DNA from 3 places in the Cupriavidus sp. L7L genome. Region 2 is predicted to be linked to each of the others. Evidence: predicted binding sites of a transcription regulator. Region 2 holds the regulator's gene; each other region holds the start of a gene.
The links. Region 2 encodes HrcA, which represses chaperone genes, less so after heat shock. Its sites were predicted from a motif close to TTAGCACTCNNNNNNNNNGAGTGCTAA; they were not measured.

Region 1 (9,618 bases), on a different contig from region 2:
AAGTGCAAGCCGGATTTGCTGCATCGCAGATTGTCACCATACTCGTCTTCAGGCCCGGCGCCAGTGTCGGCTGGTTCTCGACAGCCACCGGCGTACCGTACACGACGAGCTGTTTGGCCATGCTATGGGCAGTCGTGCTGCCCGCTGCCTGCGTGCTCAGGTAGCGGGAAGCATCCCGAACCGACTTTGCCAGCGTGTTGTACGTGTAGATGGCCCGGCCAAACTCAGTCACGGCGAAACAGATCGCCAGCAGCAAGGAAATCGTGATGCCGAGCTCGACGAGCGCCACACCTTTTTGTCGCTTCTTCATCGATTCCCCCTACTGGACAAGTGCCGGGATCATGGGGCCGAAATTGCCGCCGGCCAGGCCGTTAGTCGTGCAAGCGCTACTGATCGTAGCCGCATTACCCAGGTATTCGAACTGAACTGATTCAGTGGGTCCGCTGATCGGCTGCAGCATGAGCATGCAGGCAAAATCGACGACTTTTGAAGCCGCCGAGACAACCGGCACGATCACAAGCCGGCGGCTCATCCCCAGCGTTGCATGCTCGCCAGTACTACCTGGCTTGGCCAGATCTTTGTATCCACCTTTCATGTTCAGATTGGTGATGGCGTCGCCGACCTGAACATCCGTGCTTGTATCCGCATAGCTTGCGAACGAGAGCCGCTTAATCTTGAAATTGGCTGCAGTCGGGTCGGTACCACCTGATGACCCGGAATACGCCTGCTTGCCATTCGGCCAGTTTTTAATTGTGTAGGCGTAGCCGGTAAAGTCCGGCCGCATGAGCGACATGTCGCCGTTGTTCTTGTAAATACCAAAGCGGCTGTTCCACTGGTCATCCACAGCAACTTTCGCCCCCGGAGTCCCAAGCGTATCGCCAATCTTGGAGTCACAATAGCCGACGGCCATTTCCTTCTTTGTCTCATTGGCGTCCTTCGAGCCATCCAGGTTGTACCAGCCCATTTCCCCGGGGGAGGCCGACTTGGCACCATCGTAAAGTACGGTTACCCAGTCGCCAGGTGCGAAGCCATAGTCGGGAGCCGTGGCGCCGGTCTTAGGCAGCAAGCCAACGGGGATTGGGCAAGTGCTCTGGGCATGGGTGCGTGTTGCAACGCCAAGCGCCGCCACAGAATTGCTCGCAGGCCCCCCAACCATCTGGATCAGGTAAGCCGCGATCCCGTTCGTCACGTGATGGCACTTTGCGTAGCGCGCGTTGGCGACAGGCGTGAAGGTCGAACTGTAGGAGCCGTTGAGCGTATCGCTGAAAGTGATGTCCGTGTCGACGATAGCTGCCGAGCCCTTCTGGTATTTGACCTTGTTGGCATTCCCAGCGGTCATTCCGGCACTCGTGGCCCGTGTCAGGGCATCCGGAGCACCATCCAGTTCCTGCGCCGCCGCCAGCGCGCAGCTGTCCACCGCGGACTGCAGCTCGGTCTTCGCGACGAACATTGCCCCGAGGTCGATGACCAGCCCGGCCATGCCTAGCAGCACGGCCAGAGTCAGGCCGACAATTGGAAGAATGACCCCTTTTTCCTTCTTGTTGCTGTACCTGGACATATGGCATCGTCCTTTGATAATAGGTATGAGCATCGGGACCGGTCCGCAGGCCTCTTGTCTTAGCCTCGCACTACGGCAACCAGCGACGCATGCGCGTACGGCTGACAATGCCGAAAAGATCCCGATACCAGCTTCGTACAGGCATTCTTGGCCATGCCAACGACAATTGGTATCGATCCAATGGCGGAACAAGTAGGTGCGCTCACAGCGCGGCGGGGAGTACGAAGACAGACCTGAGCACTGCTCATTGAGGTACTACGCCCGAGTTACAGCCTGGGTAAATCAGTGTTGCAGATCCTAATTATGAAACCAACGTCACTTGCCGAATGCGAAAGTCGGGAATGCGTACCAGCCGAGACTGAAAGCAAGTGGGAAAGGGATTCCCGCACCGATGAAGAGCGTTACAGATTTGACTCATACCTTCGGCGGCAACTTAGCATCTCGTGGTCAACCGTAGTTCGATAGCCCGATCATCTTCACGTCCAGCGGCATGCGTCGGTCCAGCCTCGTGACACATGCACCTCCTGTCAAACCGGCGTTCCCACACCCCAAACAAAAACCCCCGCGGATTCACACCCGCGGGGGTTTTTGCTGTGACAGCCTGCCAGCCCGGGTTATGACACCCCGCCAGCAGTCGGTCGGCACAAATTACATCATGCCTTCCATGCCGCCCATGCCGCCCATGCCGCCCGGCATTGCCGGAGCCGACTCTTCCTTCGGCGTTTCGGCAACTGCGCAGTCCGTGGTCAGCATCAGCGAAGCCACCGAAGCGGCGTTCTGCAGTGCGGTGCGGGTGACCTTGGTCGGGTCCAGCACGCCCATTTCGACCAGGTCGCCGTACTCGCCCGAAGCAGCGTTGTAGCCGTAGTTGCCCTTGCCTTCGATGACCTTGGCAACGACCACCGAAGCTTCTTCACCAGCGTTCAGCACGATCTGGCGCAGCGGCTCTTCCATGGCGCGCAGCACGATCTTGATACCGGCGTTCTGGTCGGCGTTGTCGCCGGTCAGTGCCGAGATCGCAGCGCGGGCACGCAGCAGGGCCACACCGCCGCCGGGGACGATGCCTTCTTCCACCGCAGCGCGGGTGGCGTGCAGGGCGTCTTCCACGCGGGCCTTCTTTTCCTTCATTTCGACTTCGGTGGCAGCGCCAACCTTGATCACGGCAACACCGCCGGCCAGCTTGGCCACGCGCTCTTGCAGCTTTTCACGGTCGTAGTCCGAGGTCGCTTCTTCGATCTGGGCGCGGATCTGCTTCACGCGGCCTTCGATCGCACCTGCGTCGCCGGCGCCGTCGATGATGATGGTGTTTTCCTTGCCGATCTCGATGCGCTTGGCCTGGCCCAGGTCGTTCAGGGTAGCCTTTTCCAGCGTCAGGCCGATTTCTTCAGCGATGACGGTGCCGCCGGTCAGGATGGCGATGTCTTCCAGCATGGCCTTGCGGCGGTCGCCGAAGCCCGGGGCCTTGACGGCGGCGGTCTTCAGGATGCCACGGATGTTGTTGACCACCAGGGTCGCCAGGGCTTCGCCCTCGACGTCTTCAGCGATGATCAGCAGCGGGCGGCCAGCCTTGGCCACTTGCTCCAGCACCGGCAGCAGGTCGCGGATGTTCGAAACCTTCTTGTCGAACAGCAGCACGAACGGGCTGTCCAGCTGGACAACTTGCTTTTCCGGGTTGTTGATGAAGTACGGCGACAGGTAGCCGCGGTCGAACTGCATGCCTTCCACGACTTCCAGCTCGTCGGCCAGCGACTTGCCGTCTTCGACGGTGATCACGCCTTCCTTGCCGACCTTGTCCATGGCTTCGGCGATGCGCTCACCGATCGAGGTGTCGCTGTTGGCCGAGATGGCGCCAACCTGGGCGATTTCCTTGCTGGTGGTGGTGGGCTTGCTGACCTTCTTCAGCTCTTCCACGGCGGCGGCGACGGCCTTGTCGATGCCGCGCTTCAGGTCCATCGGGTTCATGCCGGCGGCAACGAACTTCATGCCTTCGCGCACGATCGACTGGGCCAGCACGGTAGCGGTGGTGGTACCGTCACCGGCGTTGTCGCTGGTCTTGGAAGCCACTTCCTTGACCATCTGGGCGCCCATGTTCTGCAGCTTGTCCTTCAGCTCGATTTCCTTGGCCACGGACACACCGTCCTTGGTCACGGTCGGGCCGCCGAAGCTGCGCTCCAGCACCACATTGCGGCCCTTCGGGCCCAGGGTCACTTTAACGGCGTTGGCGAGGATGTTCACGCCTTCGACCATCTTGGCACGTGCGGCGTCGCCGAACACTACGTCTTTAGCTGCCATTCTTGAAATCTCCTGAAATCTGTACGGGTGGCGGTCAGTTGGTGATTACTTGTTCACCACGGCCATGATGTCTTCTTCGCGCATGACCAGCAGTTCCTGGCCTTCCACCTTCACGCCCTGCCCGGCATACTTGCCGAACAGCACGCGGTCGCCAACCTTGACGTCGAGGGCGATGTTGTTGCCCTTGTCATCCTTCTTGCCGGGACCGACTGCCAGCACTTCGCCTTGATCGGGCTTCTCGGCAGCGTTGTCGGGAATCACGATACCGGACGCGGTCTTGGTTTCGTTGTCCAGACGCTTCACGATCACGCGGTCGTGCAGAGGACGCAGGTTCATACGGACTCCTAGATACAAAAGTGAGTGTTTAATCACAATCGGCCGGCTACCGAGGCGACGGCCGTCTGATATTTTCAGGTGTCGCAAGGGGCACAGAATGCTGTTAGCACTCACCCCCGACGAGTGCTAATTATAGGGACGGGGTATGGCCATTTCAAGACAGCGGCCAAATGGGGGTTTTCCCGGACGGAGGGAATTTGAGGTGGGAGCGGCGGGAACGGCGGGTCTCAACAGTCCCGGGGGCAACGGGTGGCAAGCCTTCAGGCCGTCAGGTGCTTGTCCCGTGCCATGGAAAGCGGAGGGAGGACAGCCATGGCTTCCTCCAGCCTCTGAACCAGCGCGGAACTTGCCGGGCGCAACGGCAGGCGGTAGATCAGGCCGACGCATTAAATCGATATCGAAAACCGGCGGCATCAAAACCAGCGGCGCCGGCAAGGCGCGCTCAGAACGTCTTGGTCAGGGAAGCCCATGCGGTGCCACGGCCCATGTAGCGGCCCTTGGCATTGGTGTACACCGCCTTGTCGGCATTGTGTCGATATAGGCCACAGCCAGCGCGAGTCCCTTGCCCAGGTCCTTGGTCAGGCCGATCTTCCAGTCCACGTACGAGGCATTGGCGACCTGCACCTTCTGGTAACCCAGGTGGGCGTTCAGCGTGAGGTCCCAGACATCGAGCGGCACGATGGCGGTCAGGTCTGCATACCAGCTGTGCTTCGTTGCACACAGGCGGGACGATCCCGCACGCAGCGAAATCGTCCCGCATCACCGGCACCGTGCTACTGCCGTGCCATGGCATCCAATGCAAGGTTCAGCTTCAGGACATTGACGCCTGGATCGCCCAGCACCGGCAGTAGCGGCGTGTCCGTGTTGGCGGCAACCAGTTGCTTCACCTGTTCAGTCGGTATCCCCCTGGCGCGCGCGACGCGCGCCACCTGGTATTCGGCGGCCGCAGGGCTGATGTGCGGGTCGAGCCCGCTGCCGGATGCCGTGACCAGGTCCACGGGCACCGGCGCCTGGTTGTCCGGATCCACGGCGCGCAGTGCGTCGAGGCGCGCGCGTGCGGCATCGGTCAACGCCGGGTTGGTAGGACCGAGGTTCGAACCGACCGAAGCCGCGGCGTTATACGGCATCGGCGCCGTGGCCGACAGCCGGCCCCAGAAGTACTTCGGGTCGGAGAACGGCTGGCCGATCAGTTCCGAGCCAAGCGTGCTGCCATCCTTTCCGATCAGCGAGCCGCCGGCCTGATGCGGGAACACGGCCCTGGCGATTGCCGTGATCACGCCGGGATACAGCAGGCCGGTCACCAGCGACAGGCCGACGAACGCCACCAGCATTGGCCGCAACAGGCCGCCCTGCACCGGAGCCGGCAACGGCTGCCGGGATTGCACTTGCGTATTCATGAATGCTCCGAATCGTTGGAGAGAAAATCAGACCCAGCCGAACAGGGCCAGGATCATGTCGATCAGCTTGATGCCGGCAAACGGCACCAGGATGCCGCCAACACCGTAGATCAGCAGGTTGCGGCGCAGCAGTACCGCGGCGCCGAGCGGCCGGTAGACCACGCCCTTGAGCGCCAGCGGAATCAGCACGACGATGATCAGCGCGTTGAAGATCACCGCGGACATGATGGCCGACGCCGGCGTGGCCAGCCCCATCACATTGAGCAGGTTGAGCTGCGGATACGTGGTGGCAAACGCCGCGGGAATGATCGCGAAATACTTGGCGATGTCGTTGGCCACGCTGAAGGTCGTCAGCGAGCCGCGCGTCATCAGCATCTGCTTGCCGATCTCGACGATCTCGATCAGCTTGGTCGGGTTGCTGTCCAGGTCCACCATGTTGCCGGCTTCCTTGGCCGCCTGCGTGCCGCTGTTCATCGCCACGGCCACGTCGGCCTGGGCGAGTGCGGGAGCGTCGTTGGTGCCGTCGCCGGTCATCGCGACGAGCCGCCCTTCGGCCTGGTACTGGCGGATCAGCTTGAGCTTGGCCTCCGGCGTGGCTTCGGCCAGGAAGTCGTCGACGCCTGCTTCTGCCGCGATCGAAGCCGCGGTCAGCCGGTTGTCGCCGGTGATCATCACGGTCTTGATGCCCATTTTGCGCAGCTCGCCGAAGCGCTCGCGGATGCCGGTCTTGACGATGTCCTTCAGTTCGATCACGCCCAGAACGCGCACCGAATCGCCGTTGGCGTCGGCAACCACCAGCGGCGTGCTGCCGGCGCGCGCAACCTCGTCGACCGCCTGCAACACCGCGTCTGGGAACTTGCCGGCGCGTTCCGTGACGTACCGGCGCACGGCATCGGCGGCGCCCTTGCGCACGTGGCGTTCGCCGCCGCCGTCGCGCAGGTCCACGCCGCTCATGCGCGTCTGCGCGCTGAATGGCACGAATTCCGGCTTCAGGCTTGCCATCGCCGGCGCGGCCAGCCCGGGCAGCTGGCGTGCCAGTGTGATGATGCTGCGCCCTTCCGGCGTTTCGTCGGCCAGCGACGACAGCCACGCCGCTTCCGCGAGCTGCAATGGCGATACGCCGGGCGCCGGGATAAAGCGCGAGGCCTGGCGGTTGCCATGGGTGATGGTGCCGGTCTTGTCGAGCAGCAGTACGTCCACGTCGCCGGCGGCTTCCACCGCGCGGCCCGAAGTGGCGATCACGTTCGCTTCCATCATCCGGCTCATGCCGGCCACGCCGATCGCGGAAAGCAGCCCGCCGATCGTGGTCGGGATCAGGCACACCAGCAGCGCCACCAGCACGGTGATCGTCACCGGCACGCCCGCCTTGGCCGCCAGCACGCTGTAGAGCGAGAACGGCTGCAGCGTGGCCGTGGCCAGCAGCAGGACAACGGTCAACCCGACCAGCAGGATCGTCAGGGCCAGCTCGTTCGGCGTCTTCTGCCGCTTGGCGCCCTCGACCATCGTGATCATGCGGTCGATGAAGCTTTCGCCCGGGTTGGTCGTGATGCGCACCACGATCCAGTCGGACAGCACGCGCGTACCTCCGGTCACCGACGAAAAGTCGCCGCCAGACTCGCGGATCACCGGCGCCGATTCGCCGGTGATGGCGCTTTCGTCGACCGAGGCCACGCCGTCGATCACTTCGCCGTCGCCGGGGATCATCTCGCCAGCCTCGACCAGCACTACATCGCCGCGTCGAAGCGCGGTCGCGGGGCGCGCTTCGGTGGCGCTTCCGCGTTTGCCGTCCTTTAGCACGCGTGCGGTCACCGTGGTCTTCAGCCCACGCAGCGCCTCGGCCTGTTGCTTGCTGCGGCCCTCGGCGAGCGCCTCGGCAAAGTTCGCGAACAGCACCGTGAACCACAGCCACACCGATACCGCCAGGATGAAGCCGGCGGATTCGCCGCCCGCTGCCGGCGCCGCCACTGCCTTCAGGAACAGGATGGTCGTCAGGATGCTGCCGGCGTAGACCACGAACATCACCGGGTTGCGCAACTGGTCGCGCGGCGACAGCTTGCTGAAGGCCGCAATCAGCGCGGGCTTCACCAGCTCCGGCGCGAACATGCTGCGCGCGGGCGGGCGATGATGGTGGGAACCGGGTTGCCGGTCCGACACCGGTGCGCTCTTCACCTGGGGCGTGTTGGAGGACGATGCGCCGGTCCTGTTGGCGCTGCCCTTGGCCACTGGGGCCGTCGATTCATGTTGCATGGTTTCTCCGCAATCCGCTAGAGACAGCGGCACCTGCATTGGCCGGGCCATGCAGGGGCTGAACTGGTGGGAATGCTCGCTATGTCTTCGTCAGTGATCGATCTACTTGGCTGCCGTTGCCGTCACCGCGCCCTGCAGTTGCTCGGCGACTGGACCCAGCGCCAGCGCCGGGACATAGGTCAGCGCGCCGACCAGCAGTACCGTGCCCACCAGCAGCACGACAAACAGCGGGCCGTGCGTCGGCATGGTGCCGCCGCTGGGCGGGATACGCTTCTTGGCCGCCAGCGATCCGGCCAGCGCCAGGACGGGGATGATGATCCAGAACCTGCCGAACCACATCGCCGCAGCCAGCAGCGTGTTGTAGAACGGCGTGTTGGCGGAGAGGCCCGCAAAGGCGCTGCCGTTGTTGTTGGCCGCCGACGAGAGCGCGTACAGGATCTCCGAGAAGCCGTGCGTGCCGGGGTTGAACACACCCGCGCGTCCCGCCTCGGCCATCACCGCCACCGACGTGCCGAGCAGCACCAGCAGCGGCGTGACCAGGATCGCCACGGCCACCATCTTCATCTCATAGGTTTCGATCTTCTTGCCGAGATACTCCGGCGTGCGGCCGATCATCAGCCCGGCGATGAACACCGCCAGCACGGCGTAGAACAGCATGCCGTACAGGCCCGAGCCAACGCCGCCGAACACGACTTCGCCCAGTTGCATCAGCAGCATTGGCACCAGCCCGCCGATGGCGGTGAAGGAGTCATGCATGGCATTGACCGCGCCGCAGGATGCCGCGGTCGTGATGGTGGCGAACAAGGCCGAGGCAGCGATGCCGAAGCGTGTTTCCTTGCCTTCCATATTGCCGCCGGCCTGCAACAGCGAACTGGCATGGTCGAGCGGCAGACCCGACAACGCGGGATTGGCCATCTGCTCGGAGATCGCCGCAACGCAAGCCATCGCCACGAAGATGACCGTCATGGAGCCCAGCACGGCCACGCCCTGCCGCCTGTCCCCGACCATCTCGCCGAAGGTGAAGCACAGTGCCGCCGGGATCAGGAAGATCGCCAGCATCTCGATGAGGTTGGCCAGGGCATTCGGGTTCTCGAACGGATGCGCCGAGTTGGCATTGAAGAAGCCGCCGCCGTTGGTGCCGAGCATCTTGATGGCTTCCTGCGAGGCCACCGGACCCATTGCCAACGTCTGCTTGTCGGTCTTCAGGTCTTCCGTCACCGGCATGCCTTGCGCATCGAGCACCGGCTGCCCGGCCGCGTCGACCTTCGGCTGGCTGTATTCGACTGGCGTGACCAGGCTCACTTCCTTGTAGGCATCGAAGTTCTGGATCACGCCCTGGCTGACCAGCGCCAGCGCGATCACCGTCGCGATCGGCGCCAGCACGTACAGCGTGACCCGGGTCATGTCGGCCCAGAAATTGCCGATGGTGGCGGCGCTCTGGCGCGCAAAGCCGCGAATCAGCGCAAACACCACGGCGATGCCGGTGGCCGCGGACAGGAAGTTCTGCACGGTGAGCGCGAGCATCTGCGTCAGATAGCCCATGGTCGACTCGCCGGCATAGCCTTGCCAGTTCGTATTGCTGACAAAGCTGATGGCCGTGTTGAAGGCCGAGTCCGGCGTGACCGCGCCGAAGCCTTGCGGGTTCAGCGGCAGCATGCCTTGCACGCGCTGCAGCGCATACACCGCCACCACGCCAAGCAGGTTGAACGCCAGGACTGCGATGGTGTACTGCTTCCACCCCATCCCGGACTCGGCACGCACGCCACCCAGGCGATACAGCAGCCGTTC
Region 2 (9,618 bases):
CGGTCGCCGGGCAGCAGCGAGGTCAGCGACTGCATGTCGAAATTGACGCTGGCGTCGCGCGCGCTGGCCACTTCGATGGTGACCTCGGCATCGTGCGGCAGCACGATCGGGCGGTTCGACAGCGCGTGCGGGGCGATCGGCACCAGCACCACGCCCGACAGCGTCGGGTGCAGGATCGGGCCGCCGGCGGACAGCGCGTAGGCGGTCGAGCCGGTCGCGGTCGACACGATCAGGCCGTCCGAACGCTGGTTGTACATAAAGTTGCCGTCAACGGACACCGCCAGCTCGACCATGCCGGAAATGCCTGAGCGGTTCACCACCACGTCGTTCAGCGCCAGCGCCGAAAAAATGACGCTGTCGTCGCGCACCACGCGGGATTCGAGCAGCAGCCGGTTCTCGGCCTCGTAGCGGCCGTCGAGCATGTCGGGCAGCACCGTGTGCACGTCTTCCAGCGCGATGTCGGTCATGAAGCCGAGCCGCCCGTGGTTGACCCCGATCAGTGGCACGTCGTACCCGGCCAGCTGGCGGGCAATGCCCAGCAGCGTGCCGTCGCCGCCCAGCACCACCGCCACGTCGGCGTGCTGGCCGATTTCCTCGGCCGACAGGGCAGGGTAGGCGGTCAGCCCGGTGGCCAGCGCGGTCTCGCGCTCGAACACCACATCCTGGCCGTTGCGCAGGATATAAGAGGCGATCTCCTCCAGCGGTCCTTCGATGCCGGCAGTCGAGTAGCGGCCCACCAGGGCGACGGTGTTGAACGAAGTGCGCAAGGCGCTGGCTCTCGGGGGGGCGGACATGCCGGGATTAGACCATACCGCCGCTGCCGTTGCCAGCAGGCGCCGGCGCCGCAACCCAGGCGGGGCGCCAGAAGGTCTAAAACTTGCGTAAAATCGGGGCATCATGGATGAACGTTCCAAAACGCTGCTCAAGACCCTGATCGAGCGCTACATCGCCGAAGGCCAGCCGGTCGGGTCCCGCACCCTGTCGAAATTCTCGGGGCTGGACCTGTCACCCGCGACCATTCGCAATGTGATGTCCGACCTGGAGGAAATGGGCTTTATCGCCAGCCCGCACACGTCGGCCGGCCGCATCCCGACGCCGCGCGGGTACCGGCTGTTCGTCGATTCCATGCTGACGGCCAAGCCGCTGGAGCGCAACACCGAACTGGCCGAGCTGACCGGCCAGATCCAGGGCCAGCTCGGCGCCCAGCAGCTGGGTCCGCAGCGCATGATCACGGCGGCAGCGCGCACGCTGTCCAACCTGTCGCACTTCGCCGGCGTGGTGATGACGCCCCGGCGCGCGCAGGCGTTCCGGCAGATCGAATTCATGCGCCTGTCCGACAAGCGCATCCTGCTGATCATCGTCAGCCCCGAGGGCGACGTGCAGAACCGGATCATCCAGACCGAGCTGTCGTATACCCCGGCCCAACTGATCGAGGCCGCCAACTACTTCAACTCGCACTACACCGGCATGAGCTTCGACGCCGTGCGCAGCCACCTGCGCGTCGAGCTGCAGGACCTGCGCCGCGACATGTCGCAGCTGATGCAGGCGGCGGTCGAGGCCGGCAGCGTGGCCGACGACGAGGAAGACGACCACGTCTATATCAGCGGCGAACGCAAGCTGCTCGAAGTGGAAGACCTGTCTTCCAGCATGGACAAGCTGCGCCGGCTGTTCGACGTGTTCGAGCACAAGACCAGCCTGCTGCAGCTGCTCGATGTCTCCAGCCACGCCCAGGGTGTGCAGATCTTCATCGGCGGCGAGAGCCAGCTGGTGCCGCTGGAAGACATGGCGGTCATCACCGCGCCGTACGAGGTCGACGGGCAGATCGTCGGCACCCTCGGCGTGATCGGCCCGACACGCATGGCATACGAGCGCGTGATCCCGATCGTAGACATCACCGCGCGGCTGCTGTCCAGCGCGCTGAGCCAGAACCAGTGACGCGGCTGGCCGGTCTGACAAGCTGCCCCATTCCTACCGAGCGCCACCTGCGCTGGCGCGCCGCCATGGCGCGTTGCCGGCCGCGCGCCAACCCGGAAGCGACATGACGTTTTCACCCGAACCGGTTTACCAGCACGGGCAGGCGCCGCGCACGGCGATCCTGCTGGTCAACCTGGGTACCCCCGATGCGCCCACGCCCAGGGCGGTGGGGCGCTACCTGAAGGAATTCCTGTCCGACCCGCGCGTGGTCGAGATCCCGCGTGCCGCCTGGCTGCCGCTGCTGCATGGCGTGATCCTGCCGCTGCGTTCGCGTGCGTCGGCGTTGAAGTACGAGTCGATCTGGCTGCGCGAGGCGCATATGACCGGCTCGCCGCTGCTGGTCTATAGCGAGCGCCAGGCCCATGCGCTGCAGCGGCTGCTGAACCAGAACGGCCACGAGGTGACGGTGGCGTGCGCCATGCGCTACGGCAACCCGTCGATCGCCTCGGTGATGGAAGCGCTGCGCCGCCAGGGCTGCGAGCAGGTGCTGGTGCTGCCGATGTATCCGCAGTACTCCGGCACCACTACCGCCACCGCCTTCGACGAAGTGTTCCGCGTGCTGGGACAATGGCGCAACCAGCCCGAGCTGCGGCTGGTCAAACATTTCCATGACCACCCCGCTTATATCTCGGCGCTGCACCAGCAGGTCGGGGCCTACTGGTCACGGCACGGCATGCCCGATTTTGCGCACGGCGACAAGCTGATCCTGTCGTTCCACGGCGTGCCGCGGCGCACGCTCGAGCTGGGCGACCCGTATCACTGCGAGTGCCTGAAGACCGGCCGGCTGTTGGGCGACGCGCTGGGCTTGCAGCCGGGGCAATATCAGGTGACGTTCCAGTCTCGTTTTGGCAAGGCGGAGTGGCTGCAGCCGTACACGGCCCCGACGCTGGCGGAGCTGGGCAAGGTTGGCGCCGGCCGGGTCGATGTGTTCTGCCCGGGTTTCCCGGCGGACTGCATCGAGACGCTCGAGGAAATCGCGATGGAAGGGCAGACCGAGTTCAAGGTCGCGGGCGGCAAGGATTTCCACTTTATTCCTTGCATGAACGACGCGGCGCCGTGGGTGGCGGCGATGGCGGAGATTGCCCTGCAGCACCTGCAGGGATGGCCGCTCAACACGCCGCACCCGCATGAGCTGGAAGCGCGTCGCTCGCGTGCGCAGACCCGGGGAGCCGCAGCATGAACGTGGATTTTGAAGCGGATGCGCGCCAGCGCATCGACAAATGGCTATGGTGCGCGCGCTTCTTCAAGACGCGCTCGCTTGCGGCCGAGGCGGTGGAGCGGGGCAAGGTGACCGTCAACGGCCAACTGGTCAAGAACTCGCGCGAAGTGCGGCCCGGCGACAAGGTCGCGCTCGAAGCGCACCAGCAGCGCTGGGAACTGCAGGTGAAGGGCATTGCCCCGGCGCGCGGACCGGCACCGGTGGCGCAGACGCTGTATGAAGAGAGTGCCGACAGCCAGGCACGCCGGCAGGCCGAGGCCGAGCGGCGCCGCCTGCAGCCGGAGCCCGCCGCGCAGTTGCAGGGGCGCCCGACCAAGCGCGACCGCCGCCGCATCGATGACTTCCGGCACTGAGGCTGGCAGGAACGACACGCGGCGGCGCCGGCACAATGCCGGGGCCGCCGCGGTGCGAGCGTGTGTGCCGGAAAGTTGCGCTGGCGCTTATTCCTGCGAGACTTCCTGGCTGATGATAGGAACGATGTAGTGCTTGAACACCGCCTTGCCACTGCCATACTCGGTATCGCGCGGGGAGAAGGCGTCTGACAGGCAGATAAAGGCGGTCATGACCGCCAGGGCGGCCACGAGGCAGAGCGTCACGACTGGCAGCTTATGCATGGCCAACCTTTCGGAAGAGGCACAAAAATGAACCATCTCCAGGCCCCCGGCATTTTTGTCATTTTTCGTAAGAGAATGTTAGTGAGTGCAGTGCAGCAAGGCAATAAGGCGTCAATTGCATAACTCACGCCTTTGTAACCGCTTGTTTCCGCGTCTCGCCGGCGCCACTCTTGAAATCCGGCGCGACGCCACCAATTGCCCGCTAAACACGCCGATTGACCCACCGCGGCCGTACCCACGGACGGCCGCGCCAATGCATTGATACGGATCGACATGGAAGAACAGAAGCAGACGCCATCCAACCCGACGCCCAACGACGAAGCCAGCGCCCCTGCCGCGCAGGAGACCGCCGCGCCGGAGGCTGCCGCCGTGGAGGATGTGGCGGCCCAGCTGGCCGCCCTGGAAGCCAAGGCGCGTGAACACTACGACCTGTACATGCGCGCGGTCGCCGAGGGCGAAAACATCCGCCGCCGGGCGCAGGAAGACGTTGCCAAGGCCCACAAATTCGCCATCGAGAACTTCGCCGACAACCTGCTGCCGGTGATGGACAGCCTGCAGGCCGCGCTGGCTGACGGTTCCGGCGATATTGCCAAGCTGCGCGAAGGCGTCGAACTGACTGCGCGCCAGCTGGCAGCCGCGTTCGAGCGCGGCAAGATCGTGGAACTGAACCCGGTCGGGGAGAAGTTCGACCCGCACCGCCACCAGGCCATTTCGATGGTGCCGGCCGACCAGGAACCCAACACCGTCGTCACCGTGCTGCAGCGCGGCTATACCATTGCCGACCGCGTGTTGCGCCCGGCGCTGGTGACGGTGGCGGCACCGAAGTAAGCCGGACTGCTTAGCGGCTGAGGCTGCGCCCGGTGCCGTCCAGGCCCGGGCGTTTTGCTTTCTTGCCTTTGCGGGAGCGAATCATGTCAAGCGAATCGCCGGCCGGCGCACCATCCGCGGACCAGGCCGCGGCCCCCCACCTCGACCATCGCGCCTTCGAGGCCTTCGGCATGCGCCAGGTCGACGACGCCAGCATCGACGCCGCGATCGCGCAGGCCGGCGATGCGCTGGTGTGCGTGTTCTTCTGGGGCGTGGATTGCTTCAATTGCGAGATGGCAAAGAAAGCCATGCTCGCCAATCCCGAGCCGATCCGGGCACTCGGCCTGCACTGGCTCCATGCCAATGTCTATGAGCACCCCGCACTGGGCAAGCGCTTCGGCCTGCACGGCATCCCGGTGTTCATGTTCTTCCAGAACGGCAAGAAGCTCGGCCGTGCCACCGGCTGGCATGGCCACGGCCAGTTTGCCGCCGCGGTCGCCAATGCCCGGCTGAAGGCGGGCGGCAAGCCGCTGGCGGGGTGAACCGGCCAGCCAGGCGGCATCAGGCCTTCAGCGCGACAGCGCGTAGCCGATGCGGAACTGCCAGGGCAGCTTGTGGTTGTAGTCGAGCAGGCTTTCGCCATAGCCGACGAAGTAACCCGCCATCAGGTAACCCGCGGTACCCGGCAGCAGCCGCGCCAGCGGATAGGTGACCTGCGCATCGACGCTGCCGTACCACTTGCGCGTGCCCTTGCGCAGCGTGGCGGAAAACTCCCATGAATCCGGGCGCCCATACGCGATGCCCAGGTCCATATAGCCGCGGTAGTGGGCGATGTCAGGGTTGTCGCCCTTTTCCACGTAGGCATAGAGCTTGGGCGCGACGCGCCAGTGCCAGTCGTTCTGGTCGCCGATGTAGAACGTCGGCTTGACGAACACGGTGTTGATGCTGCGCGACTCGTCGCCGCTGCGGCCGTTGGACTCGTGCTCCACGCCGGCCGCCAGCGACAGCCGGCTGATGGCCCGGTTGCGCACGCCGGTATCCGACAGGTAGTAAAACAGGCTCGGCCGGTAGTTGGTGTCGCGGAACGGCTTGGACTGCTCAGACAGGTCCCATAGCGAGAACTGGGTGAAGCCGAGGTAGAGGTTGTCGAACAGGCTCTTCGATGCCGGATCCTCGCCCTCGAAGATCCGGTACTTGAAGCTGAACTGGAACTTCGCGTTGGCGCCATCGTGCGCGCCGACGATGAAGTACATCGGGTCGTAGAACGACAGGCGCGCGCTGTCGCGCAGGTCCGCCGGCGCCGGGGCGGTGGCGCTTGCGCTGGTCACCGGCGTGATGGGAACCGGGGCCGTCTCCGCGGCTTCGCCAGCGGCCCCGGGCGTAGCCGCTACCGCGGGCGGGGCGGCGGTGGTGGCCTCGCCCGGCTGCGGCAGCCGGTTCAGCGTGACCACCACCGGCGCGGCGTCGATGCCGGTCGCATCCAGCCGCACCTGGCCGCGCAACTGCGGCGGCAGGGTCGCGGTGTAGCGGATGGCGCGGTGCTCACCACGGCGCAGGTTGACCATGGCGGGTCCGGATACTTCGCGCCACAGTACCAGCCGTACCGGCGCCTGCATTTCGCTCGACGCGGTGACTTCCAGGGTATCGGGGATCCGGTAACGGCGCGTCGCGCCGTCGGCGCTGACCACCAGCGTCAGCGTCAGGGGCTGGTTGCCGTCGATCACGCGTGGCGGCTGCAGCAGCGCCACGCCGGCGTGGGTAGCCAGAGGAAAAGCCAGCGCCAGTGACAGGCAAAGGGGGGCGACGGCGCGGCTGGCAGGTGCCAGCCGGCGGGGCAGGGTCAATCGGGACATGGTGCTGGGCACCGCGGGCGCGGCTGGACGGCGCGCTGCGGCAGCGGGAAATTTCGGAACCCGCAAAGCCTACCACGCGGTAGAAAGCGGGTTGTGACGAAATGTACGCAACCGTTAGAGACGGTTAGCAGGCTGCCAGCAGCCTGCTAGCGTGGCGGGCTCAGCGCATCGCGCGCCGGCGCACGCTGTCGACGTATTGTTCGCCGTCCGGCGGCAGGCCGCTGCGCTGCGCCTGCCAAAGCATCTCGCCCAGGCATTCCATCACCTGGTGCTGGGCTTCGTGCGGCGAATCGAGTCGGCGTACAAGCGCCTCATAAGCCTCGCGAATGCCGCGTGGCTGGTCGACGGAAACCTGTTCCGAGATCGACAGGTGCATCGCCAGGTGCAGGAACGGGTTGGTCTGGCCTTGCTCGGGGGTGTAGTCCTGCGTCAGCGCGCCTTCGGTGTCGCGCAGCAGGTCGTGGTACTCGGGATGCTCGCCGATCCAGTCGACGGCAATGACTTCCAGCGGCGTCAGCACGCTGCCCGCGATCTGCTTCTGCCAGGCTTCGCAGAAGAAACGGCGGACTTCTTCTCGTGAGGGATTAAACATGGTGGCGCCATTGTAAACGAGGGGCGCGGCGAGCGCTGGCGCGCCGCCGGCGCCAAGTAGAATGCGGGATCGCCGACTTCCCGCCATCTTCATGACCGCCTCCGCCACCGCCCACGAACAGGCCCGCGCCATGCTCACCGGGGTGCTGCTGATCGCGGTGTCGGCCAGCGCCTTCGGCGCCATGGCGATCTTTGCGCGCTTTGCCTATGCGGCCGGTGCCGACGTCTATGGCCTGCTGCTCGTACGTTTCGTGCTGGCGGCGGGGGCGCTGGCGTGGGTGATGCGCACGCGCGGCATCGGCCTGCCGCCGTGGCGGCGCGTGCTGGCGCTGGCGGCGATGGGCGGCATTGGCTATGTGGGCCAGTCGTTCTGCTTTTTCAGTGCGCTGAACCATGCGCAGGCCAGCCTGGTGGCGCTGCTGCTGTACCTGTACCCGCTGTTTGTGACGATCCTGGCCGCGGTGTTCCTGAAAGAGCGGCTGACCACGGCGGCCGTGATCGCGCTGGTGCTGTGCTCGGTGGGGGCCGGGCTGACGGTCGGCGGCGGCGAGGGTTCGCCGCTGGGCATCGCGCTGGGGCTGGCGGCGGCGGTGATCTATTCCGTCTACATCACCGTCGGCGCGCGCGTGACCGCCGGTGTCAACCCGATCGCCACCACCACGGTGATCTGCAGCGCGGCCGCGCTGGTCTACGGTGCGGTCGGGCTGCTGCGCCTTGGCGCGGGCGTGCCGCCGCAGTTCCCGGCGAGCGCCGGCGGCTGGCTGGCGCTGGCGGCGATTGCGCTGCTGTCGACGGTGCTGGCGATCCTGACCTTCTTCGCCGGGCTGCAGCGGCTTGGCGCGGCGCAGGCTTCGATGCTGTCGACGCTCGAGCCGGTGGTCACGGTGCTGCTGGCGGCGTTGCTGCTGGGCGAGCACATCGGCGGCACGCAGGCGCTCGGCGGCGGGCTGATCCTGGCCGGCGTGCTATGGCTGACACGGCGCAGCAGCGCGCCGGCACCGGCCCGCGGCGACATGCAAGAGAATTGAACGGGTTGGTCAAAGACGCTGGCACGGCACATCCTGGCGCTTGGGTAAAATCGCCGCTTCTTTCACTTCATGCATAGGAAGAGCCGCATGTCCCAGATCGACCAAGCCGCGCTGGCGCAACTGTTCACCGAGGCCCGCACCCACAACGTGTGGCAGGACCGCCACGTGGACGACGCCGTCCTGCACCAGGTCTATGACGCGATGAAGTTCGGCCCGACCGCCGCCAACAGCAGCCCGGCCCGCATCGTCTTCGTCAAGAGCGCGGCCGAGAAGGCGCGCCTGGTGGATTGCGTATCGGCCGGCAACGTCGACAAGACCCGCTCGGCGCCGGTCACGGCGATCATCGCCTTCGACAAGGCCTTCCACGACCAGCTGCCGCGCCTGTTCCCGCACGCCGACGCGCGTGCCTGGTATGCCGGCAACGACGAGAAAATCGCCCGCGACGCCCTGATGAACAGCTCGCTGCAAGGCGGCTACTTCATCCTGGCCGCACGTGCGCTGGGCCTGGATTGCGGCCCGATGGGTGGTTTCGACGCCGACAAGGTCAACGCGGCCTTCTTCCCCGATGGCAAGTGGTCGGTCAACTTCCTGGTCAACCTGGGCTACGGCGTTGCCGACAAGCTGCATCCGCGCCTGCCGCGCCTGTCGTTCGACGAAGCCTGTCGCATCGTCTGAAGACGCCGCGCGCCGGCGGTGGCAAAAAAAAAGCGACCCCGACCCATCGGGTCGCTTTTTTGTTTTGGCTCGCGGCTAAGTCAGGCCGTCCATTCCTGCACCGGATGGCAGGCGAGATAACGCCCGGGTTCGGCAATGCCGAGCCGTGCGCGGGCGGCGTCGAGCGGCTCGTGCAACAGCCTTTCGTAGTCCTCGCCGAGCAGCCACCCGGCGCGGCGCCCCAGCCGGTAGCCCTCCAGCACGGCGCGCGCAAAGGCCAGGCGGCCGGTCACGCGCAGGCTTTTCAGCGACGCCGCGATGGCAATGAACGCCCATCCCTTGCCGCCGGTCTGCGCGTAGCTGAACGCCACCAGCGCGGCTTCGCCGAGGCTTTCGTCGGCGCGGTAGCCGGTGAGCACATGCCAGATGTCGTGGATGTCGCGGGTACGCCGGCCGAACCACATGTACGCGTCCTCGATCACCGGCTCCTGGTCGAGGTTGGAGACCTTGGCCAGCCCGTCCGCGCTGTAACCGGTCTGTTCCAGGAAAGCGCGATACGCCGCGCCGACCGTGCCCGGGGCGAAGCTCGCGACATAGGCAGGATCGGACAGGCGCTCGGCCAGTTCGATGCGCTGGTAGACCATGCGCCTGCCGTCGGGCGTGGACAGCAGGCGGCCGAAGTTGCGCGGCATCGACGGGCCGTTCAGCGCGCGCATGATGCGGAACACCTGCTCGGTGTCGTTGCCATTGGCCAGCAGCTTGCGCACGGCCCGGAACGCGGTGAAGACATCCTGCTTGTAGGGATTGGACGCGGTCGGGGTGGTCATGGCAGGAACTCCGTGGTTCAGGCGAACTGGGCCGGGCCCGGCGCCGGCGCA
Region 3 (9,618 bases), on a different contig from region 2:
ACGGCCGCTGGCGACTACATCCCGCACGCTGCGCTGGTTGCGATCCACTGGGTGCACCGGGGCTTTGCATTCGTGGTGCTGGGCTACCTGGCGTGGTTCGGCTTGCGTGCGCGCCGGCTGGAGGGGCTGCACCGGCAGGCAGGCTGGCTGCTCGGCATGCTGGTGCTGCAACTGGCCACCGGGATGTCCAATATCGTGTTCGACTGGCCCCTGGTGGCGGCGGTCGCCCACAACGGCGGCGCGGCGGTGCTCCTGCTGCTGCTGGTCCGCCTCCACTACAATATAGGGCTCGCGACCCGGGCCGCCGGCGCCCCCAAAGCCATGCCGAACGCCGCCCGCGCCACATGAAAGACAAGACCCCTTCCGTGGTTACCGCTACACACCCTCATTCACTGGGCAAGCTGAGCCGGATACGGCACCTGGCCCGGCAATATGCCGCCCTGACCAAGCCGCGCGTGACGCAGCTGGCAGTCTTCTGCGCCATCATCGGCATGTTCCTGGCCACGCCCGGCATGGTGCCGTGGCGCGTGCTGATCGGCGGTGCCGCAGGCATCTGGCTGCTTGCCGGCGCCGCCTTTGCCATCAATTGCCTGGTCGAGCAGAAGATCGATGCGCTGATGCGCCGCACCGCCTGGCGCCCGTCCGCCACCGGCGAGATCACCACCCCGCAGACGCTGGTGTTCTCCGCCATCCTTGGCGGCGCTGGCATGTGGATGCTGCACGAGTTCGCCAACGACCTGACGATGTGGCTGACCTTCGCCACCTTCCTGGGCTATGCGGTGGTCTACACCATCCTGCTCAAGCCGGCCACGCCGCAGAACATCGTCATCGGCGGGCTGTCCGGCGCTATGCCGCCGGCGCTGGGCTGGGCCGCCGTCGCCGGCGAAGTGCCGGCCGAGGCCTGGTTCCTGGTGCTGATCATCTTTACGTGGACGCCGCCGCACTTCTGGGCGCTGGCGCTGTACCGGCGCGCCGACTATGCCAAGTCGGGCCTGCCGATGCTGCCGGTCACCCACGGCGAGCGCTACACGCTGCTGCATATCCTGCTGTACACGCTGATCATGATCGCGGCGACGCTGCTGCCGTTCGTCTACGGCATGAGCGGCTACATCTACCTGGTGGCCGCGCTGGCGCTGGGCGGCGGCTTCCTGGCCTATGCCTGGAAGATGTACCGCAATTACTCGGACGAGCTGGCGCAGCGCACCTTCCGCTTCTCGATCCTGTACCTGTCGCTGCTGTTCGCGGCGCTGCTGGTCGACCATTACTTCAAGTTCGTGCCGCAGGTCTGACCGGCCTTGCCACGCTGCGGGCTGCGTCATCTTGTCGCGGCCGGCGCAGCGCGGCGGCGCCATCGGCGATACTGGGTGCTTTCGCCGACCTTTCCATTGCTGATCGTTCCACACAAGCTTTCGCGCATGCCCAGACCCGCTTCCGGCCTGTTCTCAGCCTTCCGCCGCTTTTCCCTGGTTGCCGCGCTCGCGCTGGCGCTGGCAGCCTGCGGCCAGCAGAAGGCGTCGTTCCGCAATGTCGATATCAGCGGCGCGGCGGATTTCGGCAAGGATTTCTCGCTGCCCGACCACAATGGCAAAGTCCGCACCATTGCCGACTTCAAGGGCAAGGCGGTGGTGATGTTCTTCGGCTATACCCATTGCCCCGACGTATGCCCGACCACCATGGCCGAGCTCAAGGCGGTGATGGAGCAGCTGGGCCCCGATGCCGACCGCGTCCAGGTGCTGTTCGTCACGGTCGATCCGGAGCGCGACACGCAGGCGCTGCTGGCGCAGTACGTCCCAGCATTCGACCCGCGCTTCCTGGGCCTGCGCCCGGCCGACGACGCCGCGCTGCAGAAGCTGGCCAAGGACTTCAAGGTGTTCTACGCCAAGGTGCCGGGCAGCTCGCCCAACAACTACACGGTGGATCACTCGGCGGGCAGCTATGTGTTCGATCCGGAAGGCCGGCTGCGGCTGTTCATCCGCCACGGCCAGGGGCCGGAGCCGATCGCGCACGACCTGAAGCAGCTGCTTTCCTGACGCCTGACGGTGCGGCATAACGTCGCACCGCTGCGATCGCAGGCAAAAAAAAGCCGGTCCACTTGGACCGGCTTTTTGCATGGGTGCCCGGCATCAGGCAAATGCCTGCAGCGCCCCTTTCATCTTCTTCATCGCCGCGGCTTCGATCTGGCGGATGCGCTCCGCCGAGACGCCGAACTCGGCGGCCAGCTCATGCAGCGTGGCGCCGCCCGAGCCGTCGTCGGCCACGTTCAGCCAGCGCGCCTCGATGATCCGGCGGCTGCGCTCGTCCAGCCGGCCCAGCGCTTCTTCCAGGCCTTCGACCTGCATGCGGTCCTGGCGCTTGGCTTCCAGCACGCGCGTGGGTTCGTTGTGGTTGTCAGCCAGGTAGGCGATGGGGGCGAATTCCTCTTCGCCGTCGTCGACCTGGCCTTCCAGCGCGAGGTCGCCGCCCGACAGGCGGGTTTCCATCTCCATTACTTCTTCCGGCTTCACGTTCAGCTCGCGCGCGACTGCCTCGACCTGCTCCGGCGTGAACGTGTGCGAACCCTGCTTGTGGCTGCGCAGGTTGAAGAACAGCTTGCGCTGGGCCTTGGTGGTTGCCACCTTGACCATGCGCCAGTTCTTCAGCACGTACTCGTGGATCTCGGCCTTGATCCAGTGCATCGCATACGAGACCAGGCGTACGCCCTGCTCGGGATCGAAGCGCTTCACGGCCTTCATCAGGCCGATATTGCCTTCCTGGATCAGGTCGGCGTGCGGCAGGCCATAGCCCAGGTACTGGCGGGCGATCGACACCACCAGTCGCAGGTGGGACATCACCAGCTGGCGGGCGGCATCGACGGAATCGTTATCGCGGAGATCGCGCGCCAGGCGCTGCTCTTCCTCCGCGGTCAGCAACGGAATTCGGTGGACAGCCTGGATATAGCTGTCGAGATTGCCCACGGTCGCCGGGAAGGTCAGCGCAAAGCTGCTCCCGCTACGGGGCGCCGTCGGCAGACGGCTAGTCGTCAGGGTTTGTTCGGCAGACAAGACTGCGTTCACTCAATCGCTCCTTTCGCATCCGGCGGTTGGGTTGCCGGGTCATGTCCCGCACGTCCTTGTGGGAACGGCGGCGGCACTGCAACACATCTTAGCACTCCATCCGGGTGAGTGCTAATTGGAGTCCCAACGGTCTTGATAGTTCCCGTCGATTGACTCGCCGCATAGAATAGCAATAACGCTATGAGGCGGCGTCGGGGATACTCGTGGCTGGGTACACTCGTGTTAGAGCGAATGTGTGCCCGCCGGTTCTGCATGCCAGTGGAATGATTTGTTGCGCCAGCGGCTACACTCGACGCAAGCGGCGGCAAGCTGGCACGCTTGCCGATCTCTCATACTCCGGAGGAGCTATGTCTGCTATCGAACACTTGTTGAAACCGCATGTGCGCGACCTGGGCGATTTCACCGTGCGCCGCCTGCTGCCGGCCGCTGCGACCCAGACGGTCGGGCCATTTATCTTCTTCGACCATATGGGGCCGGTGCAGATGCCGCCGGGCGAGGGTGCCGATGTGCGCCCGCATCCGCATATCGGGCTGGCGACCGTCACCTACCTGTTCGAAGGCGAGATCATTCACCGCGACAGTCTCGGCAGCGAGCAGGCGATCCGGCCGGGCGACGTCAACTGGATGACTGCCGGCCACGGCATCGTCCATTCGGAGCGCTCGCCCGATTCCGCGCGCGCCGACGGCGCGCGCCTGCACGGCATCCAGACATGGGTGGCATTGCCGCAGTCGCACGAGACCGACGAACCGTCCTTCTTCCACCATCCCGCTGCAACGCTGCCGCGCATCGAGCGGCCGGGGGTGCGCATGGTGGTGATCGCCGGCGATGCCTTCGGCAAGACTTCGCCGGTCAAGGTCTTCAGCCGCACCCTGTACGTGGCGATCGAGCTGGATGCGGGCGCGAGCGTGGAGATCCCCGCCGACCATGCCGAGCGCGGCATCTACCCGGTGGACGGCGCGGTGTCGCTGGACGGCGAGCCGCTGCCGGCCGAGCACATGGTGGTGCTGACGCCCGGGCAGCCGGCGCTGCTGATGGCGACGGCGCCTTCGCGCGTGATGCTGCTGGGAGGCGACCCGACCGACGGCCGCCGCTTCATCTACTGGAATTTCGTGGCCAGCAGCAAGGAAGCCATCGAGTCCGCTGCCAGACGCTGGGAGGACGACCAGTTTCCGCGCGTGCCGGGCGACGAGCGCGAGCGCATCCCGCTGCCCGCGCGCAAGCCCTGAACCGGGCGGTCCGGGCTCAGACCGCGCTCAGACCGCGCTCAGACCGCGCGTTTAGACCGGACTGGCCCAGGTGACGCGGGTGCCGAGCTTCAGGCACTCGCGGATGGCTTCGACCTGCGTGGCGATTGGCGCCGGCACCGGCACGGCGCCATCGAGCACGCGCCGGATCCATGCCGCGGTCAGGCCGGCATCATTGCCGGGCGGCAGATCCGGCACTTCGGCCAGCGATCCGCCGGAGGGATTGACCAGCGTCTGCTGGTGCCCTTCATGCAGCCAGTCGATGCGGCCGCTGCGGCGCGCATCGGCCACCACTTCGCCTTCGGTGCCGCGTGCCAGCAGCACGTTGGCCGGCTCGTGAGAGAAATAGTCGGTCAGCGTCTCGCGGTATTCCGGGTGGGTATAGCTATACAGCCGCAAGCCTTCAGCCGGCGCGTGCTCGCCCACCGGCTGCAGCATCTTGGCCACGGTATGCGACGAGTTGCGCAAGCCGATCACGGTGCGCCGCTCCAGCAGCTGCGACAGGCCCGGCGACAGCACATCGACCGGCAGCACCGCCAGCGGGCCGTCGCCGCCGGTCTCGCGCAGCCGTGCCGAGGCTTCGGCCGTGCTGGCGCACAGGGGAATGCCCAGCGCCTCGAACAGGGTCATGCTGGTGATGCGGTCATTGAAGACGCGCGTCCCGTGCACCAGTACGGGGATGCCGTCGCGAGCCAGCAGCAGCGCCAGCAGCGGCACCAGGTTTGGCTGCTTGCGTGCGCCGTTGTAGCTGGGGATCACTACCACCTGGCGCTCGGGCGGCGCGGGCAGCGGCTGGCAGTGCGCATGGGCGGCCTCGAGCATGCCGGCCAGTTCGTGCGGGGCCTCGCCCTTGATGCGGTAGGCCATCAGGATCGCGCCCAGCTCCAGGTCGGACACGCGCCCAGCCAGCATCGCGTCGAACAGGGTCTTGGCGTCGTCGCGCGGCAGCGCGCGCGCGCCGTTGACGCCACGGCCGACTTCCTTGATATAGCGGGCGGCGGAAAACGGGTTGGCTGGCGTGGTCATGGCGGCTTGGGGGAGGAGTCTGTTCTGGGTTCATGATAGCGGAGCAGCGCCGTCGCGCCCATCGCCGCCCGTTGCCACGGACGAGCGCGACGGCGGGGAGCACGCTCAGGCTGCTTCCTGGAGCGCGGGATTGCGCTGCTTGCGGTAGAGAAAGTCCAGCACCGCGGTACGGCAGGCGTGGTAGTCCTTGTCGTCGGCCAGCGCCACGCGGTCGCGCGGGCGCGGCAGGTCCACCCTGAGGATCTCGCCGATGGTGGCGGCCGGGCCGTTGGTCATCATCACGATGCGGTCGGCGAGCAGCACGGCCTCGTCGACATCGTGCGTGACCATCACCACCGTGCTGCGCGTGCGCGCCACGATCTTGATCAGTTCGTCCTGCAGGTGTGCGCGGGTCAGGGCATCGAGCGCGCCGAAGGGTTCGTCCATCAGCAGCACCTTGGGCGCCATCGCCAGCGCGCGGGCAATGCCGACGCGCTGCTTCATGCCGCCGGAGATCTCGTGCGGATACTTGCCCTCGGCGTGCGTCAGGCCCACCAGCGCCAGCGTCTCGTGCGTGCGCGTCTTCAGTTCAGCCTTGCCTTCGCTGGCACCGAACACACGCTCCACGCCCAGGTAGACGTTCTCGAAGCAGGTCAGCCACGGCAGCAGCGAATGGTTCTGGAACACCACGGCGCGCTCCGGCCCGGGTCCGGCGATCTCGCGCCCGGCGCAGATCAGCGCGCCGGTGGTCGGCGTGGCCAGCCCCGCGATCAGGTTCAGCAGCGTGGACTTGCCACAGCCGGAGTGGCCGATCAGCGTGATGAACTCGCCCTCGGCGATCTGAAGGTTGATGTCGCGCAGGGCGACGAACGGCCCTTTGCGCGTCTTGAAGGTCTGTCCGACGTTCTCGATGCTGACGAACTTGTCCATGGCGTCTCTCCCTCGCTCTTAGTTGGCGCCGTAGCTGAAGCGCCGTGCCAGTGCCAGCAATGCATGCTCGAGCATCAGTCCGATGATGCCGATCACGAAGATCGCGATCACGATGTGCTCGACCTTCAGGTTGTTCCACTCGTCCCACAGCCAGAAGCCGATGCCGGTGCCGCCGGTCAGCATCTCGGCCGCGACGATCACCAGCCACGCCGTGCCGATCGACAGCCGCACGCCGGTCAGCATGTAGGGCAGCACCGCGGGAAACAGCACCCGCGTGAACACCTTCCATTCCGACAGGTCAAGCACGCGCGCCACGTTCAGGTAGTCCTGCGGCACGCGCGTGACGCCTACCGCGGTGTTGATCACCATCGGCCAGATCGAGCAGATGAAGATGGCCCAGATCGCCGCCGGGTTGGCAGCCTTGAACAGCAGCAGCCCGATCGGCAGCCACGCCAGCGGCGAGACCGGCCGCAGCAGGCTGATCACGGGCGACGCCATCGCGTTCAGGAATGCAAAGCGCCCGATCAGGAAGCCCGCCGGAATGCCGATCACGGCGGCCAGGCCGAAGCCCGCGGCCACGCGCGCCAGCGACGCCAGCACATTCCAGCCGATGCCCTGGTCGTTGGGGCCGTTGCGGTAGAACGGGTCGGAGAACAGCGGCACCGCCGCGTTCCACGTTGCACCCGGCGTCGGAATCGCCGGGATCAGCGTGGCGATGCCGTGCCAGGCCATCACGAACACGGCAAAGCCCAGGATCGGCGGCACGGCCTTGAGCACCAGCGCGCCGAGCAGGTCTTGGCGTTGTGCGTGGCGTTGTGCGCGCCGTTCCTGCGCGGCGATTTCCAGCTCGCGCCGCCGTGCGCGTTCCTTGATGTCGGTGTCGGTGGCGGCGACATTGGCAGCATTGGCGCCTTCAGGCGCGGTGTGGGCGATGGCATTCACATCGGGCTCCTTTATCCAGGGGCGCTGCGGATCGGTGGGGTGGTGGCGGCCTGTGGTCAAGCGTTCTGCGCGCCGGCCTTGATCTTGAAGCCGTCGGCATACGCCTTCGGGTCCTTGGTGGCATCCCAGACCACGCCGTCGATCAGCTTTGCGGTACGGAAGTCGCCCTTGGGCAGCGGCACCTGCGCCGCGGTGGCGGCCTGCCTGAAGATGTCGATGCGGTTGACCTGCTTCGCCACGGCCAGGTAGTCGGGGTGCTCCTTGAGCAGGCCCCAGCGCTTGTGCTGGGTCAGGAACCACATGCCATCGGACAGGAACGGGTAGTTGGCGCTGCCGTCCTGGTAGAACTTCATGGCATCGGGATCGTCCCAGGTCTTGCCCAGGCCGTTGCTGTAGCGGCCAAGCATGCGGTCCAGGATGATGTCCATGTCGGTGTTGACGTAGGACTTGGCGGCGATGGTCTCGGCGGTCTTGCGGCGGTTCGAGGCCGAAGCGTCGATGAACTTGGACGCTTCCAGCACCGCAGCCACCATCGCGCGCGCGGTGTTGGGGTACTTCTGCACGAATTCCGCGGTGGTGCCGAGCGTCTTCTCCGGATGGTTCTTCCAGATCGACTGGGTGGTCTCGGCGGTAAAGCCGATCTTGTCGGCGATGGCGCGCGCGCCCCAGGGCTCGCCCACGCAGAAGCCGTCCATGTTGCCCACGCGCATGTTGGCCACCATCTGCGGCGGCGGCACGGTGATGGCCTTGGCGTCCTGCATCGGGTTGATGCCGTTGGCCGCGAGCCAGTAGTACAGCCACATCGCGTGCGTGCCGGTGGGGAAGGTCTGCGCGAAGGTGTAGTCGCGCTTTTCCTTCATCATCAGCGCCTTCAGGCTGGCACCGTCGCGCACGCCTTTCTCGGCCAGCTTGGACGACAGCGTGATGGCCTGGCCGTTGTAGTTCAGGTTCATCAGGACCGCCATGTCTTTCCTGGGGCCGCCGATGCCGAGCTGCACGCCGTAGATCAGGCCGTACAGCACGTGCGCGGCGTCGAGCTCGCCGTTGACCAGCTTGTCGCGCACGCCGGCCCACGAGGCTTCCTTGGTCGGCGTGATCTTGATCCCGTACTTCTTGTCGAGGCCGAGCGTGGACGCCATCACCACTGAAGCGCAGTCGGTCAGCGGGATGAAGCCGATGCGCACGTCGGTCTTCTCGGGGGCGTCGGAGCCCGCCGCCCACGCCCCGGCGCGCACCAGCGGATCGACCAGCGTCATCACGCTGGCGCCGGCGATGGTCGCCAGCGCGCGGCGGCGGCCGCTGCTGGCCGGCACCGCGTCGGCTGCGGCCGCCGAGGCGGCTTCGGAGGCGTTCACCGCCGCGTGCAGCGGCTTGGCAATCCTGAGGCGAGAGGGCATTGCGAAACTCCAAGAAAAAAGCGTCCCCGTCCGTGCCGGCTTCGCCAGAAGACGGGTACGGTGCAGGGACGCCGTTGTCCATGGCGTGACGCAGCCTGCGTTGGCTGGGTCCGCCTAAATTGTGATCGGCCGCCGTTGGCCGATGCCTGCATATCGCAAGGCGTGTGCCAGCCTGTGCGGTGCAGCATTTCGGGGCGGAACCGTGCCGGCGGAGTGATGCTTCGGGATGAAATGAGCGAACGCGGTGCGTGCGCCGGCTGCGCTGCCGCATCCCGGGGCAGAGCCGAGGACGGCGGGGCGCGAAGGATTCGCTTTGGGGCAGCGCCAGTATCGTGCATTGCACCAGCCGCGGGCTGTGGCGCCCCGCGGCCGGCAGGCGGGCGTTCAGCCCATGACGTCGATCACGCGCTGGGCTGCATCGACCAGCTTCAGGCCGCGCTCCATCGCCATACTGCGCAGGCGCTTGTAGGCCTCGTCCTCGGTGATGCCGCGCGCCTGCATCAGCAGGCCCTTGGCGCGCTCGACCACCTTGCGCTCGGCCAGCTTGAGGCGGGTGGCGTCGAGTTCGGCGCGCAGTTGCTGGTCCAGCTCGAAGCGGGCATAGGCGACGTCGAGCACCGTCTTGACGCGCTCGGCGCGCAGGCCGTCGACGATATAGGCGGTGATGCCCGCCGACAGCGCGGCCTTGATGCGCTGGCTGTCGTCGTTGTCGGTGAACAGCACAATGGGGCGCGGCGCATGCTGGGTCGAGACGCAGACGTGCTCGATGGTGTCGCGCGCGGCCGATTCCGAGGCGATGATCAGCATGTCGGGCTGGGTCGCGGTGATCACGTCCGGCAGGCGCAAGTCGGCATCGACGATCTGGATCTCGCTGAAGCCCGCGCTGACCAGTCCGTTGCGGATGGTCTCGACGTTGAGTGGGTTACCGTCAAGGGGATCGCGCACCAGCAGGATACGCAGCGCCCGACCGGCGGCGGGGGCAGGCGTCGATGGCGATGGGGGCGGATGGCGTCGGGTCATGGCTTGATTCTGTTGCAGTGCGCCATG

Region 1: the regulator HrcA is predicted to act here: its motif matches at 4,290-4,316, upstream of groES (co-chaperone GroES).
Region 3: the regulator HrcA is predicted to act here: its motif matches at 3,142-3,168, upstream of rpoH (RNA polymerase sigma factor RpoH).

Annotation. Positions count from the first base shown of each region.
Region 1 is NZ_SMNY01000009.1:495,864-505,481, reverse strand. Features, by position in the region: gene E1J61_RS10235 (TadE/TadG family type IV pilus assembly protein) at 1-310, opposite strand, end outside; gene E1J61_RS10230 (Tad domain-containing protein) at 320-1,558, opposite strand; gene groL (chaperonin GroEL) at 2,207-3,850, opposite strand; gene groES (co-chaperone GroES) at 3,896-4,186, opposite strand; partial or broken gene E1J61_RS10210 (TorF family putative porin) at 4,629-4,900, opposite strand; gene kdpC (potassium-transporting ATPase subunit KdpC) at 4,960-5,583, opposite strand; gene kdpB (potassium-transporting ATPase subunit KdpB) at 5,611-7,686, opposite strand; gene kdpA (potassium-transporting ATPase subunit KdpA) at 7,933-9,618, opposite strand, start outside.
Region 2 is NZ_SMNY01000044.1:32,794-42,411, reverse strand. Features, by position in the region: gene E1J61_RS30480 (NAD kinase) at 1-794, opposite strand, end outside; gene hrcA (heat-inducible transcriptional repressor HrcA) at 898-1,935, shown strand; gene hemH (ferrochelatase) at 2,039-3,154, shown strand; gene E1J61_RS30465 (RNA-binding S4 domain-containing protein) at 3,151-3,546, shown strand; gene E1J61_RS30460 (hypothetical protein) at 3,634-3,807, opposite strand; gene grpE (nucleotide exchange factor GrpE) at 4,081-4,635, shown strand; gene E1J61_RS30450 (co-chaperone YbbN) at 4,719-5,156, shown strand; gene E1J61_RS30445 (phospholipase A) at 5,184-6,467, opposite strand; gene E1J61_RS30440 (DUF1841 family protein) at 6,628-7,059, opposite strand; gene E1J61_RS30435 (DMT family transporter) at 7,151-8,086, shown strand; gene E1J61_RS30430 (malonic semialdehyde reductase) at 8,174-8,761, shown strand; gene E1J61_RS30425 (Coq4 family protein) at 8,842-9,567, opposite strand; gene E1J61_RS30420 (alpha/beta fold hydrolase) at 9,585-9,618, opposite strand, start outside.
Region 3 is NZ_SMNY01000009.1:78,229-87,846, forward strand. Features, by position in the region: gene E1J61_RS08300 (heme A synthase) at 1-348, shown strand, start outside; gene cyoE (heme o synthase) at 345-1,289, shown strand; gene E1J61_RS08310 (SCO family protein) at 1,416-2,030, shown strand; gene rpoH (RNA polymerase sigma factor RpoH) at 2,124-3,053, opposite strand; gene E1J61_RS08320 (pirin family protein) at 3,401-4,279, shown strand; gene ybiB (DNA-binding protein YbiB) at 4,331-5,323, opposite strand; gene E1J61_RS08330 (ABC transporter ATP-binding protein) at 5,429-6,232, opposite strand; gene ntrB (nitrate ABC transporter permease) at 6,251-7,174, opposite strand; gene E1J61_RS08340 (CmpA/NrtA family ABC transporter substrate-binding protein) at 7,231-8,571, opposite strand; gene E1J61_RS08345 (ANTAR domain-containing response regulator) at 8,956-9,591, opposite strand.